4 regions of the Kribbella solani genome follow, and region 4 is predicted to be linked to each of the others. Evidence: riboswitches for the same ligand, from Rfam matches in the RefSeq annotation. Region 4 holds a riboswitch; each other region holds the start of a gene.
What was found. A riboswitch is a leader RNA that binds a small molecule or an ion and turns the genes downstream of it on or off. The one in region 4 is predicted to bind cobalamin.
Positions count from the first base shown of each region.

Region 1: another riboswitch for cobalamin. It lies ahead of HDA44_RS23105 (ABC transporter substrate-binding protein); the one in region 4 lies ahead of metE (5-methyltetrahydropteroyltriglutamate--homocysteine S-methyltransferase).
Region 2: another riboswitch for cobalamin. It lies ahead of cobN (cobaltochelatase subunit CobN); the one in region 4 lies ahead of metE (5-methyltetrahydropteroyltriglutamate--homocysteine S-methyltransferase).
Region 3: another riboswitch for cobalamin. It lies ahead of HDA44_RS38850 (magnesium chelatase subunit D family protein); the one in region 4 lies ahead of metE (5-methyltetrahydropteroyltriglutamate--homocysteine S-methyltransferase).

Region 1 covers NZ_JACHNF010000001.1:5,068,770-5,073,839, forward strand. The annotation lists gene HDA44_RS23095 (FecCD family ABC transporter permease) at 1-510, opposite strand, end outside; gene HDA44_RS23100 (FecCD family ABC transporter permease) at 546-1,529, opposite strand; gene HDA44_RS23105 (ABC transporter substrate-binding protein) at 1,526-2,548, opposite strand; cobalamin riboswitch at 2,575-2,758, opposite strand; gene HDA44_RS23110 (hypothetical protein) at 2,812-3,783, opposite strand; gene HDA44_RS23115 (MFS transporter) at 3,797-5,070, opposite strand, start outside.
Region 2 covers NZ_JACHNF010000001.1:2,388,681-2,393,750, reverse strand. The annotation lists gene HDA44_RS10760 (serine hydrolase) at 1-340, opposite strand, end outside; gene HDA44_RS10755 (cobalamin biosynthesis protein) at 401-1,396, shown strand; gene HDA44_RS10750 (phosphoglycerate mutase family protein) at 1,387-2,067, shown strand; gene HDA44_RS10745 (DUF3500 domain-containing protein) at 2,058-3,026, shown strand; cobalamin riboswitch at 3,074-3,214, shown strand; gene cobN (cobaltochelatase subunit CobN) at 3,247-5,070, shown strand, end outside.
Region 3 covers NZ_JACHNF010000001.1:2,382,125-2,387,194, forward strand. The annotation lists gene HDA44_RS10720 (cobyrinic acid a,c-diamide synthase CobB) at 1-590, opposite strand, end outside; gene cobO (cob(I)yrinic acid a,c-diamide adenosyltransferase) at 814-1,428, opposite strand; gene HDA44_RS38850 (magnesium chelatase subunit D family protein) at 1,428-3,506, opposite strand; cobalamin riboswitch at 3,565-3,694, opposite strand; gene surE (5'/3'-nucleotidase SurE) at 3,884-4,651, opposite strand; gene cobN (cobaltochelatase subunit CobN) at 4,664-5,070, opposite strand, start outside.
Region 4 covers NZ_JACHNF010000001.1:1,867,966-1,873,035, forward strand. The annotation lists gene HDA44_RS08265 (cation:proton antiporter domain-containing protein) at 1-1,262, opposite strand, end outside; cobalamin riboswitch at 1,346-1,566, shown strand; gene metE (5-methyltetrahydropteroyltriglutamate--homocysteine S-methyltransferase) at 1,706-3,958, shown strand; gene HDA44_RS08275 (helix-turn-helix transcriptional regulator) at 3,989-4,717, shown strand; gene HDA44_RS08280 (VOC family protein) at 4,783-5,070, shown strand, end outside.

The DNA of each region.
Region 1 (5,070 bases), 3.2 Mb from region 4:
CCGTCCCGCGAGACTCCCGGCCAGCCACATCGACGCGCTTTTCGCCGTGTAGATATCGGCCAACGTCAGCAGGTACGCCGTCAACGAACCGACGATCGCCGTCACGCCGACCCCGACGAGAACGAGCCGATTCCCGGACACCCCGTTCCGGTACGCGAGCAGGTAAACGCATAACGCCGAAACCAATGAACCGACAAGCGCACCGAGCGGAATCCACCCACTCCCGATCACGGTGATGATCAGTACGGCGGCCAGCGCGGCCCCCGCGTTGATGCCGATCAAATCCGGGCTGACCAACGGATTCCGGGCCAGCCGCTGAAAGATCGCCCCCGACATCCCGAACGCCATCCCGACACCGACGCCGGTGAGAATACGAGGCAATCGGTTGTTCACCACGACGTCGTACGTGATCAAAGTGCCATGCCCCGACAGCGTACGAAGGACTTCCTCGATCGGCAGCGTGTAATCGCCCCGAGTCAGTGCAAACGCGCCAACGAGCACAATGAACACCCAAGCAGTGCCCGAGACCACAACGCTGTGAACCTTCACAGTGATGCCATTCGCCGCCGCCGGACCAGGGCGATGAACAACGGCGCACCCACCAACGCGGTGACAATTCCGACCTGCAACTCGGCCGGCCGTGCCGCGACGCGACCAACAACATCGGCAAGCAGCAGTACAGCCGGAGAAAGCACCATCGACCAAGGCAGAATCCACCGCTGATCCGGCCCGACAATCGTCCGCGCGACATGCGGTACGGCCAGACCGAGAAACCCGATCGGACCAGCGATAGCAGTCGCCGTACCGGCCAGCACAACCACCGCAAGACCGGCCAGCGACCGCACCAGCATCACCCGCGTACCGAGCGCGCGAGCCAGATCCTCGCCGAGCGCAAGCTGATTCAGCGATCGCCCCAGCATCAGCGCCAAAAAGGTGCCCACAGCAACAAATGGGACCGCTTGGGCGACGATCCCCTGGTCCGCGAGTGACAACGATCCGACCACCCAGAAGCGATACTCGTTCAACGTGGACAGGTCGAGCAACGTCACCGCCGAGGTGATCGAGCCCAGCAACGCGGAGATCGCCGCGCCGGCCAGCGCGAGCTTCACCGGCGTCGTACCGCCGACCGCCCCGACCAGGTAGACGACCACGGTCGCCACCAGCGCGCCGCCCATCGCGAACCAGACGTAGCCATTCAGGCTGTGCACCCCGAACAGCCCGATCGCCGCGACCACCGCCACCGCCGCGCCCGCGTTCACGCCGAGGATGCCCGGATCGGCGAGCGGATTCCGGGTGACGCCCTGCATCACCCCGCCCGACAGGCCCAGCGCGATGCCGACGAGCACCCCGGCCAGCGTGCGCGGCAGCCGCAAGTACCGGATCACCCGATCGGTGTCGCTGCCGCCGAACTCGGTCAGCGCCCGGTACACCTCACCGATCCCGATCCACCGGTTGCCGGCGCACAACGACAGCACCACGGCGACCCCGAGCACCGCGACGCAGAGGGCGAGACCGCCCGCTTTCTTCACTTGACCAGGTCAGGATGCAGGATGTGTGCCAGGTTCTCGGTGGTGTACGCGCCCCGCACTCCGGCCGAGTGATTCGCGAACAGCCACGGGATCACGTGCCGGTTGCGTACCGCCTTGAGATTCGCGTACGCCGGGTTGGCCAGCAGCTTGTCCACATCGGGCTGCGACGACGCGGCCGTCATGGCTGCGTCGCAACACCCGCTGATCAGTACGTAGTCCGGATCGCGCTTGATGAACTCCTCAACGCTGATCTTCACGTTCCGCTTCGAAGTCAGGTCCGCGAACGCGTTCACGCCACCGGCCTGCCGGATCAGCACGGTACCGAAATCCGGTCCGCCGGAAACCGTCAGACCACCGCCTTCGAGCGCCGGCCGGATGATCGCGACGGTCGGCCGCGGCGCGTTCTTGACCGCGTTCCCGACCGCGGCGATCCGGCGCTGCTGGTCCGCGATCACGCTCTCGGCCCGGTCCTCGACGCCGAACAGCCGGCCGAGATCACGCAGGTCCGCGTACACGTTGTCCATCGAGACCGTCGCCGGGTCGATCGCCTCGTCGCCCTTGCCGTCCGCGGTCGGGCAGAGCGGGCTGAAGATCCAGGTACGTACGCCGAGGTCGGCCAGGCTCTTCCGGCTACCGAAACTCGAGTCGCTACCGCCCGCGCTGAACACGTCGTTGAACCCGGACAGCACGAAATCCGGGTTCTGACTGAGCAGTTCCTCACGACTCGGCAGGTTCTTGAAGTACTTCGCCTTCGCCTGCGCGGCGGCGTACTCCGGCAGCACCCGCGCATCGAGGTACGCCGTGCCGACCAGCCGATCGGAGATACCCAGCGCGTGCGCCATTTCGATGGCCGGCTGGTACGCGGCGAACACGCGCTTCGGTGGACCGTTGACGGTGACGTCGATCCCGCAGTTCTTCACGGTGATCGCGTCGGCGCGCGAGCCGGCCTCGGCGGCGGGACCACAGCCGGCCAGCAACGACAGGGACAGGACAGCGGCAACAACGCGTACAACGGCCATGGCGGACCGCTCCTCCAGCACCTCGTGGACGGGTCAACGCCGTGGCCGGTCTCCTGGCTGACGGGTACCGCGTCCACCGGTCTGACCTTCCCAGCCGCACGCGGCCAGTGGTCCCCTCGCGGGTACGACTGATGCACATCCCGATCACAGTGGCGAGGGCCGCGCCGGTACCGCACCGGCTTCCCGTACACCACGGCGCCGCCACCCTAACACCCGCGATCCGGTCGCGGTGGGCATCGCGACGAACGTCTCAGCAGGGCAGCTCAGCGCGTGTACAGCGGCGACATCGCGAGCGCGAACTGCGTCATCAGATCCGGATTGATCGCGCGGGCCGGCAGCGGGACCAGGTCGACCAGCTTGTCGTCACCGACCCGGATCGTGGTCCGCCCGGTGGCGGTGTCGACATACCCCTCGTCGCCGAGCGGTACGGACTGGGCCGTCGCCGCCGTGCGGATCGGAGCCATCAAGGCCTTGGCGTTCGGGGTCCGCCGGACCGTGCTGTACAGCACACTCGCCGAGTTCACCCAGCCGCAGACCGGGTCGCCGCTCAGGGTCTGCCCGTCCCGCCGGATCATCGCCGCGGCGCCCATCACCTTCTCGGCCGCGGCCGACCCGCGATCGCATTCCGGCCGCGTGATCCGCCACTCCGGCACCAACTGCCCCGGCTGCTGGAGCGCGACGTCCCGCGCGATCTCGACGTACTTCGCCGGCGTCGCCTTCGGCCCGGCGATCTTGTACAGCTTGCCGCCCAGCAAGAACACCACGAACGTACTGGTCCCGTATCCACCTTCGCCCACGACGGCCGGCTTGGCCGGTTCGCCCTTGGTCGCAGCGTACGCCTTCTGGGTTGCCGCCAGGATCGCCTTTGTTGCCGGGAGCACCGAAGTCTCCACGTTCAGCACCGGCGGGTTCGGGCCGATGCCGAGCTCCAGCTGGCAGACGTCGTACGTCGGGATGCCGAAGTCGGCCGGCGGTGTCTTCGGCTGGACGGTCGCCACCGGTACGGCGAGGGTCGATCGCACCAGGGTCGCGTTCATACGTACGCACAACGTGTCGGCGGCCTTCGCGGACTCACTCGGCGTCGCCGACGGCGTTTGGGACGGTGTTTCCGAGTCCGGCGGCGTACTCACCGACACCAGCGGCGGCGCACTCGGCGCGTTCTCCGGCTTGAGCCCACCACAGCCGGCCAACAGTCCGGCAGCCAGCCCCGTGATCACTACCCGGCGGATACGCATGATGCCCCGAAGCCTAGCCCGCGGCGCGGAGTTGTCTTTCGCGGACGGCGTGTTCGTCGGTGCGGGCGTCGTAGCGCCAGAACTCGCGTAACCAGGCCGCGGTACCTAGTACGCCCACGACGCACAGCGCGCCGCCGCTGACGATCGCGGTCCGGACTGTGGTCAGGTCCGCGACCACGCCAGAGCGAGCCTGGCCGCCGAGCGGGCCGAGGGAGTAGCCGAGCATCTCGATCCCCGCCAGCCGGCCGCGCATCTCGTCCGGGATCGTCTGGTTCCAGATCACGGCACGGAACAGCCCCGACACCATGTCGGCCGCCCCGGCGACGGCGAAGAACGCGATCGCGAACCAGATGTTCGGGGCCAGCCCGGCGACCCCGACCGCCGCGCCCCAGCACATCGTCGCCAGGACCACCGCCCGGCCCTGATGGTGGACGTGCTTCGCCCAGCCACTGGTCAGGCTGGCGCACATCGCCCCGACCGCCTCCGCGCTGTACAGCAGACCAAGCAGCTTCGGTTCCTTCAGTACCTCGGTCGCGAACGCCGGGAACAGCACGATCGGCATCGCCAAGAACATCCCGACCATGTCCACCAGGTACGTCGCCAGCAGATCCTTGCGCCGGAACGCGTACGTGATCCCGCCACCGATCGCCCGCAGACTGGGCGCGGACGTCTGCTCACTCGGCCGGTACGAGCCGAGGCGGGCGTACAGCAGGGTCGCGAAGATGATGCCGACCAGCTCGACGCTGAACGCCCAGGTCACGCCGACCGAACCGACCAGCACCCCACCTAGCGCCGGCCCGGCCAGCTGGCCGATCTGGGCGGTCAGGGAGCTCAGCGCGACCGCTGCCGGGATCTCCGCGTGCTTCACCACCCGCGGCAGCAGCGCGTCACGGCTCGGCCGCTGGAGTGACGACGCGATCGCGTTCAGTGCGCCACAGACGTAGATCAGCCAGATCTGTGGATTCGGCAGCAGGGTGTTGGCGACCATCAGCGCGGAGATGACCACCTGCGCCAGTCCGGTACCGACCAGGAGCTTCCGGCGTTCCACATGGTCCGCGAGCGCGCCGCCGTACAGGCCGAACACGACCAGTGGCGCGATCGTCACCAGACCCATCGCGCCGACCGCGAAGTTGGAGCCGGTCAGTTGGTACAGCTGGTACGGCAGGGCGACGTACCCGACCATGCCGCCGAGGAAGAACACCGAGCCGGACACCAGCAGAATGCGGAAATCCCGCGAGCCACGCCACGGGGTCAGATCCACCCGCAGCCGGGAAAAGCGGGTCCGGA
Region 2 (5,070 bases), 520 kb from region 4:
TGGACCGGGTGATCATCTCGGTGGCCAGCCAGGTCAGCGGTACGGGCGTGCCCATCGCGTCCCAGGTCGCGGGCGCCTCGTCCTCGTCCGGGTTCACTCCGAACCGGCCGCTGCCCGCGGACGCGAAGTCGTTGTGTACGGTCACCGGCTGCTCCAGCGCCAGTTCACCGGCTTCGACCTTGCGCATCATCGCCATCGCCACCGGCAGCTTCATCGTGCTCGCCGAGTAGTGCGGCCGCTCCGCCTCGTACTCGAACACCGGCGTGCCGTCCAGGCGGCCCAGCCAGACGCCGAATTCCCCGCTCCCGTCGACCTGCTTCAGCAGCTCCGCGATTCCCATGCCGGTTACCCAATCACAGGCTGGTCCAATCACAGAGAGCCACCTGGCAGACTGCTGAGGGTGCGCCTGACGAATCCCCGCCGGCGACGCGGCCCGTCGCGCCGTACCTGGGCCGGTCCTGGCGTGTCCCGCGCGCTCGGCCTCGCGTTCGGCTTCGCCGCCGACCGCGTGCTCGGCGATCCACAGCGGTTCCATCCGGTGGCGGGCTTCGGCCAGGCGGCGGCGCGGTTGGAGCGGCCGTTGTACGCCGACTCGCGCGCGAGCGGTGCCGCGTACACGACGCTCCTTGTCGGTGCTACGGCCGCGGCTGGTCTGTTGGCCGAGCGGGCCACGCGGAGACACCCGGTACTGCACACGGCCGTCACGGCTGCGGCGACCTGGACGGTGCTGGGCGCCCGGAGTCTTGAGCGTGAGGCGGAGGCTATGGCCGGGCTGCTGGAGGAGAAGGACATTCCGGCGGCGCGGGATCGGCTGAGTCACCTGTGTGCGCGGGACGCCAGTGCGCTGGAGGCGGACGAGCTAGCGCGGGCGACGGTGGAGTCGGTCGCGGAGAACACGTCCGATGCGTGTGTAGCGCCGCTGTTGTGGGGCGGCGCGCTCGGCGTACCCGGGTTGCTGGCGTACCGCGCGGTGAACACGCTGGACGCGATGGTCGGCTACCGGTCGCCCAAGTACGTGAACTTCGGCTGGGCGTCGGCGCGGCTGGATGATGTGGTGAATCTCGTACCGGCTCGGGTATGCGCGGCGTTGACCGGTGTCGCGGCCGGTCAGGCGCGGGAGAGCGTACGGGTGTGGCGGCGCGACGCGGGCAAGCACCCGAGCCCGAACGCCGGCCCGGTCGAGGCGGCGTACGCGGGTGCGCTCGGCCTGACCCTCGGTGGCACGAACAGCTACGGGACGTACGCGGAGAATCGCGGCACGCTCGGTGACGGACCGACGCCGACGGTCGCGGACGTACGCCGAACCGCCACGCTGGCCCGCCGGGTCGGTGTGGCGGCTGCTGTACTCGCGGCTGTGGTTGGCGTATGCAATGGAAGGGGGCGGGGATGGGGTTGAGCCGACGGCCGCTGCGGATCGTGCTGTTGCGGCACGGTGAGTCAGAGGCGAACCTGGACAAGTCGGTGTTCGAGCGGGTGCCCGACCACGCGATCCCGCTCACCGCACACGGCCACGAGCAGGCGGCGCGGACCGGCAAGCAGTTGCGTGAGCTGTTCGAGAACGAGCCGGTCCGCGTGTACGTGTCGCCGTACCTCCGGGCACTGCAGACACTCGAGTCGCTCGGACTGAACGACCTGATCGGGCTGGCGCGCGAGGAACCCAGGCTGCGCGAGCAGGACTGGGCGAACTTCCAGGACACCGCTGACATCGAGCGGCAACGGCAGCTGCGCGACGAGTTCGGGCACTTCTTCTACCGGTTCACGCATGGTGAATCCGGCGCGGACGTGTACGACCGGGTGTCGACGTTCCTGGAGACGATGCACCGCGACTTCGACAGCCCGGACGCGCCGCGGAACGTGCTGCTGGTGTCACACGGGCTGACCATGCGGCTGTTCTGTACGCGCTGGTTCCACTGGTCGGTCCGGTTCTTCGAGTCGCTGCGGAACCCGGACAACGCGGAAACACGCGTGCTGCTGCGGCAACCCGATTTCCGGTACAAGCTGGACCGGCCGTTCGAGCAGTGGACACCCTACGAGCCAACGGAGCGGGAGCGATCAGCATGGTTGTAGCGCAGACGCGGGACACGGTGCTCGAGCTGCTGGCGAGTCTGACCCCGGCGCAGACGGAGAAGATCCGTGCGCCGTTCGACACGCCGGACCATCAGCAGTGGACGTACCTACCGGGTTCGGTTCCCGGTCTGGCGCTGACGGAGCTGACACCGGTGCAGCAGCAGCTGGTGGAGCGGTTGGTCGCGACCGATTGCAGTGCACGAGGTGCGGCGGACGTGTGGGCCGTACTGGACGCGGAGGTGGTCGTACGCGGTCTGCCTGAGCTTCCGGAGTCGGGGGAGTGGGAGGGGTCGATCGTCGGCGATCGGTACTTCCTGCGCGTGCTGGGCGACCCGAACGGTACTGAGCCGTGGGCGTGGCGGTTGAACGGTCACCACCTGGCACTGCATGTCACCGTGGTGGAAGGTGCGGTCGCATTCACACCGCAGTTCTTCGGGTCGAACCCGGCGGAGGTGCGTACCGGTCCGAAGGCTGGGCGGCGGTTCCTGGCTGGTGAACAGGACCTCGGCTTCCAGTTACTGCATTCGTTGGAGCCGGGTCAGCTGGAGCTCGCTGTGGTTTCACCCGACGCACCGGATGACATCCTCACCCGCCACGATCCGGTGGCCGATCCGTCCCTGCTGCACCGCGGTCTGTCGTACGGCGACATGTCCGCCGACCAGCGCCAGCTCTTCAGCCTGCTGATCGGCCAGTACGTCGGCCGCGCCGCCGGACCGATCGGCCTGCAGACCTGGCACGACATCACCGACCACGGCATCGAACAGCTGACGTTCGCCTGGGCCGGCCAAACCACCCCCGGCCCCGGCCACCGCCACTACTACTCGATCGCCGGCCCCACCTTCCTGGCCGAATACGACAACACCCAGGACAACGCCAACCACATCCACTCAGTCTGGCGAGACATACGCAACGACTGGGCCACCGACCTCCTAGCAGCCCACTACACAATGCACCGCTAGACCCCCTCTCCTCCTCGCTCTTCCTTCCCGAACCGTCGGGGAGTGCGAGGTGTCGTGGAAGAGCCGGTAGAGTCCGGGGTGTAAGCGATGGCATCAGCAGGAACCCGGTGTGAGTCCGGGGCGGTCCCGCCACTGTGAGCTCCGTGTTGGAGTGAGTCAGGAACTGCCGCCGTCGTACCTGGAATCGGGGCGTGGACACCCCGGAAAGGAACGGTCGCTCATGCCTGTCGCCGCGGAGCTGTTGCTGCTCTCGACTGCTGACACCGATCTGCTCGCGGCCGCTCAGGCTGATGCCGGGTGGAAGGTCGCCAACCCGTCCCGCCTGGAACTGGGCGCACTGGACGCACTCCTCGCCGACGCCGCGGTGGTCGTGGTACGGCTGCTCGGCGGTCGACGCGCCTGGGAAGACGGGCTGGACGCGGTACTCGCAGCCGGGAAACCTGCCGTCGTCGTCAGCGGTGAGGCGGCGCCCGACGCCGAGCTGATGTCGCTGTCGACAGTCCCGGCCGGTGCGGTCACCGAGGCACTCGCCTACCTGAGGGAGGGCGGCGCGGACAACCTCCGAAACCTGGCCGGCTTCCTGCGCGACACCCTCCTGCTCACCGGCGACGCATTCGACCCGCCGCACGCACTCCCGGCGTACGGCGTCCGCGGCACGTACACACCGGACGACCGCCCAGTCGTCGGCATCGTGTACTACCGCGCCCACGAGATCTCCGGCAACACCGCCTTCGTCGACGCCCTCGCCGCGGCGGTCGAGGAGGCAGGCGCGCAACCACTGCCGGTGTACTGCGGAACGCTCCGCGGGCTCGACCCGACCAGCGCCGACAACACCGGCCTGTTCGACCTGCTCAGGAAATGCGATGTCCTGGTCACGACGTTGCTCGCGGCCGGCGGATCGGTCGCCGCCGACGCCAGCGCGGGTGGCGCGGATGACGCCTGGGACGCGGGCGCGCTCGCCGCGCTCGACATCCCGCTGATCCAGGGACTCGCGCTGACCTCGACCCGCGAGCAATGGGTGGACAGCGACGCGGCGGTGAGCCCGCTGGACGCGGCCACTCAGGTCGCGATCCCGGAGTTCGACGGCCGGCTGATCACGATCCCGTTCTCGTTCAAGGCGTACGACCAGGACGGCCTGGCCCGGTACGCGCCGGACCTCGAGCGCTGTACGCGGCTGGCCGGGATCGCGGTCGCGCACGCGCGGTTGCGGCACATCCCTGCCGCCGAGAAGCGGATCGCGCTGGTCCTGTCGTCGTACCCGACGAAGCACGCGCGGATCGGGAACGCGGTCGGCCTGGACACCCCGGCGTCCGCGGTCGTCCTGCTCGGACAGTTGGAAGCAGCCGGGTACGACCTCGGCGGACTCGACCTGAGCGAGCTGCAGGGCGCGGACGGCGCCGACGGGCTGATCCACCGGCTGATCGCCGCGGGCGGGCACGACGTCGACTGGCTGACCGACGAGCAGTTGGCCGATGCGGTCGCGAAGATCCCGCTGTCCACGTACGCGACCTGGTTCGGCCGCGTGCCCGATTCGTTGCGTACGGCAATGACCGACGCGTGGGGCGAGGCGCCCGGCGAGCTGTACGTCGACACCTCCGGCGACGAACCCGCGATCGCACTTGCCGCGCTGCGGTTCGGGAACGTCGTCCTGATGATCCAGCCGCCGCGTGGTTTCGGCGAGAACCCGGTGGCGATCTACCACGACCCGGACATGGCGCCGTCACACCATTACCTCGCCGCGTACCGCTGGCTGGAGGCATCGCCGACGGACGGCGGTTTCGGCGCGCAGGCCGTCGTACACCTCGGGAAGCACGGCACGCTGGAGTGGCTGCCGGGCAAGGGCATCGGGCTGGCGGCCGGCTGCGCGCCGGACGCGGTGCTCGGCAACCTGCCGATGGTGTACCCGTTCATCGTCAACGATCCCGGCGAAGGTACGCAGGCGAAGCGCCGCGCGCACGCGACCGTCGTGGATCATCTCGTCCCGCCGATGGCGCGGGCGGAGACGTACGGCGACATGGCGAAGCTGGAGTACCTGCTCGACGAG
Region 3 (5,070 bases), 510 kb from region 4:
GGGACCAGACCGAGGTGGCGGCTGGGTACGGTCAGCCGCGCGTCGCGGCGCAGTACGCCGAGCACGGGTACGCCGGTCGGCGCGACACCGGCGCGTACTTCGGTCTCGTGCCGTTCGGACCCGACCTTGTTCAGGATCACGCCGACGATGCGTACCTCCGGGTCGTACCCGACGAACCCCTGCACCACCGCGCCGACGCTCCGTCCGGCCGCGGACGCGTCCACCACGAGTACGACCGGCGCGCGGAGCAGCTTCGCGACATGCGCCGTCGAGGAGAACCCTTCGGTGCCGAGCGCGCCGTCGTACAGGCCCATCACGCCTTCGACGACCGCGAGGTCCGCCCCGGCCGCGCCGTGCTGGAAGAGCGGCGCGACCCGCTCCTCCCCCGACAGCATCGGGTCGAGGTTCCGCCCGGGCCGCCCGGTCGCGACCGCGTGGAACCCAGGGTCGATGTAGTCCGGCCCGACCTTGAACCCGGCCACCGTGTGCCCGGCCCGCCGCAACGCCGCCATCAACCCGACCGCGACGGTCGTCTTCCCCGCCCCCGAAGCCGGCGCCGCCACCACCACCCGCGGAATCAACCGACCCACCAGCCCATCACCCACCCCGGCACTCGAGCCCGCCCCAACACCCGGCCACTGCCCACCCCGACACCCGGCCCATCACCCGGCCACTTGCACACCCCAGCACTCAGGCATGCCCCAACACCCGGCCGACCGCTCGCCGCACCACCCGGCCGACCGCTCGCCGCACCACCCAGCCGACCGCTCGCCGCACCACCCGGCCGACTGCTCGCCGTATCACCCGGCGCGGTCACCACTCGATGCCTTTCTGGCCTTTCTGGCCGGTGTCCATCGGGTGTTTGAGCTTGGTCATCTCAGTGGCCAGATCGGCCGCCTCAACCAACTTGGGATGCGCGTCCCGCCCAGTGATCACCACGTACTGGTGCCCCGGCCGATCGCTGAGCGTCTCGACCACCTCGTCCACGTCCACCCAGCCCCACTTCATCGGGTACGTGAACTCGTCCAGCACGTAAAGATCGTGCGCCTCGGCCGCGATCCGGCGCTGGATCTCCCGCCACCCCTCCAACGCGTCGGCCGCGTGATCGGCATCCGTACCAGGCTTGCGCGACCAGCTCCACCCTTCACCCATCTTGTGCCACTCGACCGGTCCGCCCTCGCCGGTCTCGTCGTGCAGCCGCCCGAGCGCCTTGAACGCGTTCTCCTCGCCGACCTTCCACTTCGCGCTCTTCACGAACTGGAAGACCCCGATCCGCCAGCCCTGGTTCCACCCGCGCAACGCCATTCCGAACGCGGCGGTCGACTTCCCCTTCATCTCCCCGGTGTGCACCATCAGCAACGGCCGGTTCCGCCGCTGCCGCGTGGTCAGGCCGTCATCCGGTACGGCGACCGGCTGCCCTTTCGGCATCAGGCCGCCTTCCGTTCGCTGACCGTACGGACAAGGTTGCCGGCGGCAACATCCCCGAGATCGAGGTACTCCGCGCCGAGATCGCCCGCGAGCTCCGCGGCCAGCCCGAGCCGTACGCCGCGACGCGGTTCGCAATCGACCACCACCGTCGCGATCCCCCGCTGTCCCAACCACCCGGCCGCCTCCCGGGCGCGGGCGAACGCGTTCTCGCCGTACGTCGCGCGACCGTCGGTGACGAGTACCAGCAACGGTCGCCGGCGCGGATCGCGGATCGCGGCGACCCGAAGCAGCTCGGCCGTCTGCAACAAACCTTCCGCGAGCGGCGTACGCCCACCGGTCGGCAATGATTCGAGCCGTCGCACCGCGGTTTCCACGCTGCCCGTCGGCGGGAGCGCGACCGTCGCGCCGGCGCCCGCGAAGGTGACCAGCCCGACGGTGTCGCGGCGCTGGTACGCGTCCAGCAGCAGCGAAACGATCGCGGTCTTGACCTCACTCATCCGCTTCTTCGTACCCATCGATCCGGATGCGTCGACGCAGAACAGGACGAGGTTCCCTTCGCGGCCTTCGCGTACGGCGAGCCGCACGTCCGCCGCCCGTACCGTCAGCCCCGGACCGCTCCGCCCACGCGCATGCTGATGCGGCGCCGCGCTCCGAATCGTCCCAAGCAAATGCGGCCGCCCGGCTTCCCGCCCGACCCGAGCCCGGTCCCCCACCACGCGCCCCACCTCGGTCAGCGCCCGTGACCTCCGCCCAGCCACACCCACCCCAGCAGCCCGCACACTCAACAGCCGCGCCTTGTACGGCTCGCCACTACCCGCGACGTCGCCGCTCGGAGCAGGACCAGCAGTCGCCTCACCAGGTACTTGCTCATCACCATCAGCTGAAGTTGAAGGGTCGACGCCCCCGCCCGGCCCGCCACTCGGATCATCGGGCCCGTCGTCATCCGGGTCTTCTTCTGGGGTGGTGTTGTTGATGGCGTCTTCGAGTTGCTGGTCGTCCAGGCCGGGTGCGTCGAAGGGGTTTCGCCTGCGCCGATGTGGCAGCGCGAGCTTCGCGGCCGCGCGTACGTCCTCGACTTCCACGACCGTACGACCGCACCAAGCCGCGTGCGCGACCGCCGTCCGCGCGGTGACCAGATCGGCGCGCATCCCATCAACGTCGAACGACGCGCAGATCTCCGCGATCTGCCGCAACGCCGCGTCGGTCAGGATCACGTCCGGCAACAACCCCTGCGCCTTCACGATCCGCTCGGCCAACTCACGTTGCGCGCCGTCGTACCGCTCGGCAAAGTCGGCCGGACCTGCCTCGTACGTGAGCCGCGCGCGCATGACCTCGACCCGCACGGCCGGATCCCGGCTGGCGACGACATCAACCGTCAGACCGAACCGGTCGAGCAGCTGCGGCCGAAGCTCGCCTTCTTCCGGGTTCATCGTCCCGACGAGTACGAACCGCGCCGGGTGCGTCACCGAAACACCATCGCGCTCAACCGTTGCCCGGCCCATCGCGGCGGCATCCAGGAGTACGTCGACCAGGTGATCGTGCAGGAGGTTCACTTCGTCCACGTACAACAGCCCACGATGCGCCGCCGCCAGCAACCCCGGCTCGTACGCGGTGACGCCCTCGGCCAGCGCCTTCTCCAGATGCAGCGAACCGAGCACCCGGTCCTCGGTCGCCCCCACCGGCAACTCCACCAACCGAGCCGCCCGCCGTATCCCACCACCAACCGAGCCATCACGCGAGGCGTCGGTGCCGTGTGGGGCGTTGGCGGCAGCACCGTGCGGGGTGTCGGCGGAGGTGCGGTGCGGAGCGTCAGCGGCAATGCCGTGCGGGGTGTCTGGGCAGGTTGGGTCGGGGTGGTCCGGGTCGCAGGAGAAGCGGCAGTTCGGGATCACGTCCACGGGCGGGAGGATCTCGGTCAGGGCGCGGACGGCGGTCGACTTCGCCGTGCCCTTCTCGCCCCGGATCAGCACCCCGCCGATCGCCGGCGACACCGCCGCCAGGATCAGCGCCAGCTGAAGATCGTCCATCCCGACGATCGCGGTGAACGGAAACCCGGCATCAGATCGAGCAGCCCGCATCGGCGGAAGTCCCTTTCGTCGAGCGGGTGTCCACGCCCGCTACGGCACTGGTACGCCGGCGTACCGGCGGACGGCCGTAGATGTCCTGGCTTCCGGACCCCGAAGGCTCCGGTCACAGTGGCGGGACCGCCCCGGACTCCCAGCAAGCTGGTCACCGGTGTTCCTCCACAACCGTCGCCCCGATCATGGCACACCGCCCGGCAACCAACAGGAGGTGGTGGACCGAACAACGGGTACTGGTCGCCCGAACCGACCCGTTCCACCCACGCGCGGGCGCAACCGCCCAGCCCACCACCAACCACTACCCGCCCGCCGGTACCGATCAGCAGTCAGGCGTAACCGGGTGAGGGCTGCCAGGTGGTGGTGTTGGGTGCGGGTTAGCGGGTTAGGTGTTTGTCGAGGGTGGTTGCGGCGGTGTCGTCTTGGATTTCGCGGATGCCGAGGATCGGGGTGACGGTGACGAAGCCGGCGTTCAGGAGGGCCTCGTCGGTGCCGGGGAGCGGATTTGGGCGGGCGGGTTCCAGTTCGATCATCGGGTCGCCGGTGGGAGCGGTCGTGCCGATGACGCGGGATCGGTTGATCGGGGCCAGGGTCGCGTGCCGGACGCCGGCGAGCTGATTCAGCGGGCGGTCGGGGACGTTGATCGTCAGGACGGTGCCGACAGGTTCGGGCGCGATCCAGCCGAGCGCCTCGCCGGCGACGGTCGCCGCGGTCACCCAGTGGTCCGGGTCCTCGGAGTCGATGCTGACCGCGACCGCCGACGTGTTCTGACCGGCGGCGGTGAGCGCGGCCGCGACGGTTCCGGAGTGGAAGATCGGCACGCCGATGTTGGCGCCCCGGTTGATCCCGGACAGCACCAGATCCGGCGTCCGCCCGAACGCACCGACCGTGGCCAAGGTCACCGCGAGCGCCGGCGTCCCGTCGATCCCGGTGTACGTAACACCGTTCTCCTGGTCGGACTCGCTCCGGATCGGCCGGTCGAGCATGCCGGCGCGGGCAGATCCGACCCCGCTCTCGTCGTTCAGCGGCGCGACCACCAGCACCTCGTACCCGAGCCCGGCGATCACCGGCGCGAGCGCCCGGATTCCCGGCGCGAGGTAACCGTCGTCGTTGGTGATCAGGACCCGGAGCTGCTCTGGCGGCATGGCTCCACCCAATCAGCCCCGGTCTTCGATGTCACCCTCCGTCTCAAGGACGGCGCCGCGCAGCGTCTCCAGCGCCTCGTCGGACGGCTCCGCCCACAGACCGCGCTGGGCCGCCTCGAGCAGCCGTTCGGCGATCCCGTGCCGGGCCCACGGGTTCGACTTCCGGAAGAATTCGGCCATCTCCGGGTTCGCGACGTACTCGGTGGTCAGCGTCTCGTACATCCAGTCGTCGACCACGCCCGCGGTCGCGTCGTACCCGAACAGGTAGTCGACGGTCGCGGCCATCTCGAACGCACCCTTGTACCCGTGCCGCCGCATCGCCGCCATCCAGCGCGGGTTCACCACCCGGGCCCGGAAGACCCGCTTCGCCTCCTCGTCCAGCGTCCGCGTCTTCACCTGCGCGGGTACGGCCGAGTCGC
Region 4 (5,070 bases):
GCGCGATGTGGTGTCCCGGCCGGGATGGTCTGCACCGCGGCGACCGTGACGACGCCGCGCATACCGGCCCAGCCGAGCACGATCAGCCCACGGCCGGTGATCGGCTCACGTTCCTCGAAGTCGATGTCGGCGTGGCTGCGGGCGAGCCGTTTGCGGGCCCAGGCGAGCCGGTTCTCCTCGCGCTCCCCCGACGGTTCCATCGCGTCGAGGCGTTCGCCCATCTCGCTCAGCCTGGCCCGGAGCTGGTCGTTGCGGTCGCTCGACCCGAACCGGCTCTGCACGGCGGGCCAGGCCAGTCCGAGGAAGCGCAGCACGATCAGCAGCACGACCACCAGCAGTACGAGCAGGGTGATTTCGCCGAAGGTCGTCTCGGCGCGGGCGTCATCGACCAGCTCCGGCAGCTGGTAGCCCATCGCGAGGAAGACGCCGCTTTCCAGGATGAAGCTGATCGTCGTCCAGGTGGTCGCCTGCGTCTGCCGGTCCCGCGCGGTGAATCGCCGGCTGCCCAGCGCGCCGGTCAGCAAACCGGCGATCACCACCGCGAGTACGCCGGAAGCGTGCACGCCCTCGGCCGGGAAGTACGCGAGGAACGGTACGGCGAACGAGATCGTCGTGTTCAGCACCGGGTCGTCGAGCCGCTGCCGGAGCAACGCGGTCAGCAGGCCGACGGCGCCGCCGATCAGGATCGCGCCGACGACCGCCCAGGCGAAGTCGAGGGCGGTGTGCCCGAGGCTGAAGTGCGTGGTCACCGCGAGCGCCGCCAGCGCGGTCCGCAGCACCACCAGCGCCGACGCGTCGTTGACGAGGCTCTCCCCCTCGAGCACCGTCATCAGCCGCGGCGGCAACCCGACCCGGTGCCCGATCGCGGTCGCCGCCACCGCGTCCGTCGGGCTCACCACCGCTCCGAGCGCGACCGCCAGCGCGAACGAGATGCCCGGGAGCACGGCGTGGACGAGCGCGCCGATCACCAGCGCGGACACGATCACCATCACGACCGACAACCAGGAGATCAGCCCGAAGTTCCGGCGTACGTCGAGCACCGGCAACTGCACCGCGGCCGAGTAGAGCAGCGGCGGCAGTACGCCCGCGAGGATGATCTCCGGCTCGATGTGGATGGCCGGCGTACTCGGCAGATAGCTGGCCCCGATCCCGAGCGCGACCAAAAGCAACGGCGCCGCCACCCCGGTCCGGCGCGCGAACACCGACGCGGCGATCATGATCGCGAGCCCGCACCCGGCGATCAGAACAATCTGATGATCCACGTAACCGCACCTTAGGCCACCGATCCGGGATTTCCGCGCACCTGACTGCTGGACAATTGCCGGGGAGGTGCCGGCGGGACGCTATTGTCTGAGGTACCGACGGTTCGCCCGGTCATGCGGTTCGTGACCTGGCGAGGCAAGAGGGAACCCGGTGGGAATCCGGGACTGCCCCGCAGCGGTGAACGGGAACGACCGCCGTCAACAGCACTGGACGCAAGTCCGGGAAGCGACGGCCAGTAGGTTCACCGGTCATACGACCGGTCCGCCCGTGAGTCCGAAGACCTGCCGTTGGTCCGCGTACCACCCGGTATGCGGCGGATCGGATGTCCCGTGGGAGGACCCGCCCGGCCCCGCGGCAGCACCGGTCCTCCCGGGCAGCCGTGGCCGGCACGTCGTACCCGCGAGGCCCGCCGATCCCTCGGCACGCTCGCGAGGAGAGAGACGTGAACACCCTCACCACGGTCCTGGGATACCCGCGCATCGGCCCCAGGCGCGAACTGAAGCACGCCCTGGAGACGTACTGGCGCACCGGCGACCAGGATGCCCTTGAGGCGACCGGCCGCCGGCTCCGGGAGGAGACCTGGCAGCAACTGCAAGGGCTCGACTCGGTCCCCGGCAACACGTTCTCGTACTACGACCAGATGCTGGACCACGTTCAGCTCTTCGGTCTCACACCGGCCCGCTTCCGGCAGCTCGGCCTGTCGCCACTCGACACGTACTTCGCGATGGCCCGCGGCCGGGACGATGTCGCGCCGCTGGAGCTGACCAAGTGGTTCGACACGAACTACCACTACCTGGTGCCCGAACTCGACGGGACCACGACGTTCGGCCTGGAGCCGGAGAAGTTGCTGGGTGAGCTCGCGGAGGCGCGCGCGCTCGGCGTCGAGCTGCGCCCCGTACTGATCGGTCCGCTCACCTTCTTGTTGTTGTCGAAGGCAACCACGCCGGATCTGAACGTACTGACCTTGCTGGAGCCGCTGCTGGACCAGTACGTCGAGCTGCTCGCCGTACTCGATCAAGCCGGTGCCAGCTGGGTGCAGCTCGACGAGCCCGCGCTGGCCCAGGACCGTACGCCGGCCGAACTCGACGCCCTGCTTCGCGCCTATGACCGGCTCACGGCCGCGCCCGACCGCCCGAATCTCCTGGTCGCTACCTACTTCGGCGACCCCGGCGGCGCACTGCCCGTGCTCGCTGCCACCGCCATCGAGGCACTCGCCGTCGACCTGGTGTCCGCGCCGGGCCTGGTCCGGCGGATCGCCGAGCTCCCGTCGCTACGCCGCAAGACCGTGTACGCCGGGGTGGTCGACGGCCGCAATGTCTGGCGTACCCGGCTCGGCGACGCGGTCTCGACCTGTACGGACCTGCGGGCCGTGGTCGGCCGGCTCGGCATCTCCACCTCCTGCTCGCTGCTGCACGTCCCGTACGACCTGGAGGTGGAGGACGAGCTCGACCCAGCTGTCGGGGACCGACTGGCATTCGCGCGGCAGAAGGTGGACGAGGTCGTCCTGCTCGGCCGCGCGATCAACGAGGACTACGGCGTGCTCGTCGATCTGGAGCGGGTCAAGCGGCGGCTCCCCAACGAGTCCGATCTCCTCCGGGATCAGGCAGTACGCGAGCGGGTGGCCGGCGTACGCCCAGAGGACCGGCAGCGGGTGCCGTACGAGGAGCGTCGTACGGCGCAGCAGGCACTAGGACTGCCCGCACTGGCGACCACGACGATCGGATCGTTTCCGCAGACCGCCGACGTCCGCAGGATTCGTACCGACCTGCGGGCCGGGCGGATCACCCGGCCCGAGCACGACGAGCGGTTGCGTACGGAGATCCGGCGCGCGATCGAGCTTCAAGAGGAGCTCGGGCTGGACGTCCTGGTCCATGGTGAGCCCGAACGCAACGACATGGTCCAGTACTTCGCCGAGCGGCTGGACGGCTTCGCGACGACCAGGCTCGGCTGGGTGCAGTCGTACGGCAGCCGCTGTGTCCGGCCGCCGATCCTGCACGGCGACGTCTCCCGGCCGGGTCCGATCACCGTCGGCTGGACGTCGTACGCCCAATCGCTCACCGATCGTCCGGTCAAGGGCATGCTGACCGGGCCGGTGACGATCCTCGCCTGGTCCTTCGTCCGCGACGACCAGCCGTTGGCGACCACGGCCGACCAGGTCGCGCTGGCGCTCCGGGACGAGGTCGCCGATCTGGTCACGGCCGGGAGCCGCGTCGTCCAGGTCGACGAGCCGGCTCTGCGCGAACTGCTCCCGCTCCGGGAAGCGGATCGCAAGGCGTACCTCGACTGGTCGGTTGGGGCGTTCCGGCTCGCGACCGGCGGGGCTCCGGCGGCGGTCCAGGTCCATACCCATCTCTGCTACTCCGAGTTCGGTGCCGTCATCACCGGTATCGACGGCCTGGACGCCGACGTGACCACGATCGAGGCGGCCCGGTCCCGGATGGAGGTGCTCGGCGACCTCGGCTCGATCGGTTTCCGCCGTGGCGTCGGACCGGGCGTGTACGACATCCACTCGCCGCGCGTGCCGAGTACGGACGAGGTCCGCGCGCTGATCCGCGCGGCGCTCGCGGTGGTCCCGGCCGACCGGCTGTGGATCAATCCGGACTGTGGCCTGAAGACCCGCGACTGGCCCGAGGTCCGGGACTCGCTGCGAAACCTGGTCAGCGCCACCCGGGAGGTGCGCGCCACACTCGGCTGATCTGTCGGTGCCGCCGTCTAGCCTGCGGACATGAATCGGATGGATCGGTTGTACGCCCTCGTGGAGGAGCTTCGCGCGGCGGGGTCGCGGGGGCGTACGGCGCGGCAGCTGGCCGAGCGGTTCGAGGTGAGCGTGCGGACGATCGAGCGGGATCTCAGCGCGCTCGGGCAGGCCGGGGTGCCGCTGGCAACCAAACCGGGGCGTACGGGTGGGTACTCGGTGGATCGCGCGATGACCTTGCCGCCACTCAACTTCACGCCGCGGGAGGCGATGGCGGTCGCGGTCGCGCTGAGCGGGAGTGAGCATGCGCTGTTCGCGAAGGACGCCCGGAGCGCGCTGCTGAAGATCGTGGCGGCGATGCCCGCGAAGGATCTCGACGAGGCACGGGCGGCCGCGGCCAAGGTACGGCTGCTGGTCCGGCCCGCGCCCGATCCGGACGGTGAGATCGCCGAGCAGATCTGGCGGGCGATCAGCGACAACGCGGTGCTGCGGATCGTGTACACCGACACGAACGGGGCCGAGACCGAGCGGGACGTCGAGCCGCAGCATGTGGTGGTCGCGCAGAACGGCTCGTACCTGACCGGCTGGTGTCACCTGCGCCAGGAGGACCGGATCTTCCGGATGGACCGGATCGTCCGCGCGGAGCGTACGCCGGTGCCGCGCCGCCGGGCGACCGAGGAGCTGAAGGTGGTCTGCCGGGACCCGGACCTGCCGATCGAGGCGCTGCGGCCGGAGGAACTTTTCCCAACACCGACATAGGGCTGTCGCGTCCGGCTGGAACCGTGGAACTCGTTCGACGATCGATTCGATGAAAGCGAGTTCCCATGACTCTTCCCGGACCCGGCACGCTGGCCTGGTTCGAGGTCGCGACCGATGACCCCGACACCGCCCAGAAGTTCTACGGCAACCTGTTCGACTGGACCTTCGTCCCCGAGGCAGACGGCTTCGACTACCGCAACATCAAGGCAGCGGACGCGGAGCGGCCGATGGGTGGCATCCTCGGCACCAGTGGCAAGCAGCCGAACCACGCGGTGTTCTACATCGTGGTCGCCGACATCGAGGCGACCTGCGCGGAGGCGGTCCGGCTCGGCGGCTCGGTGATCAGCAAGGAG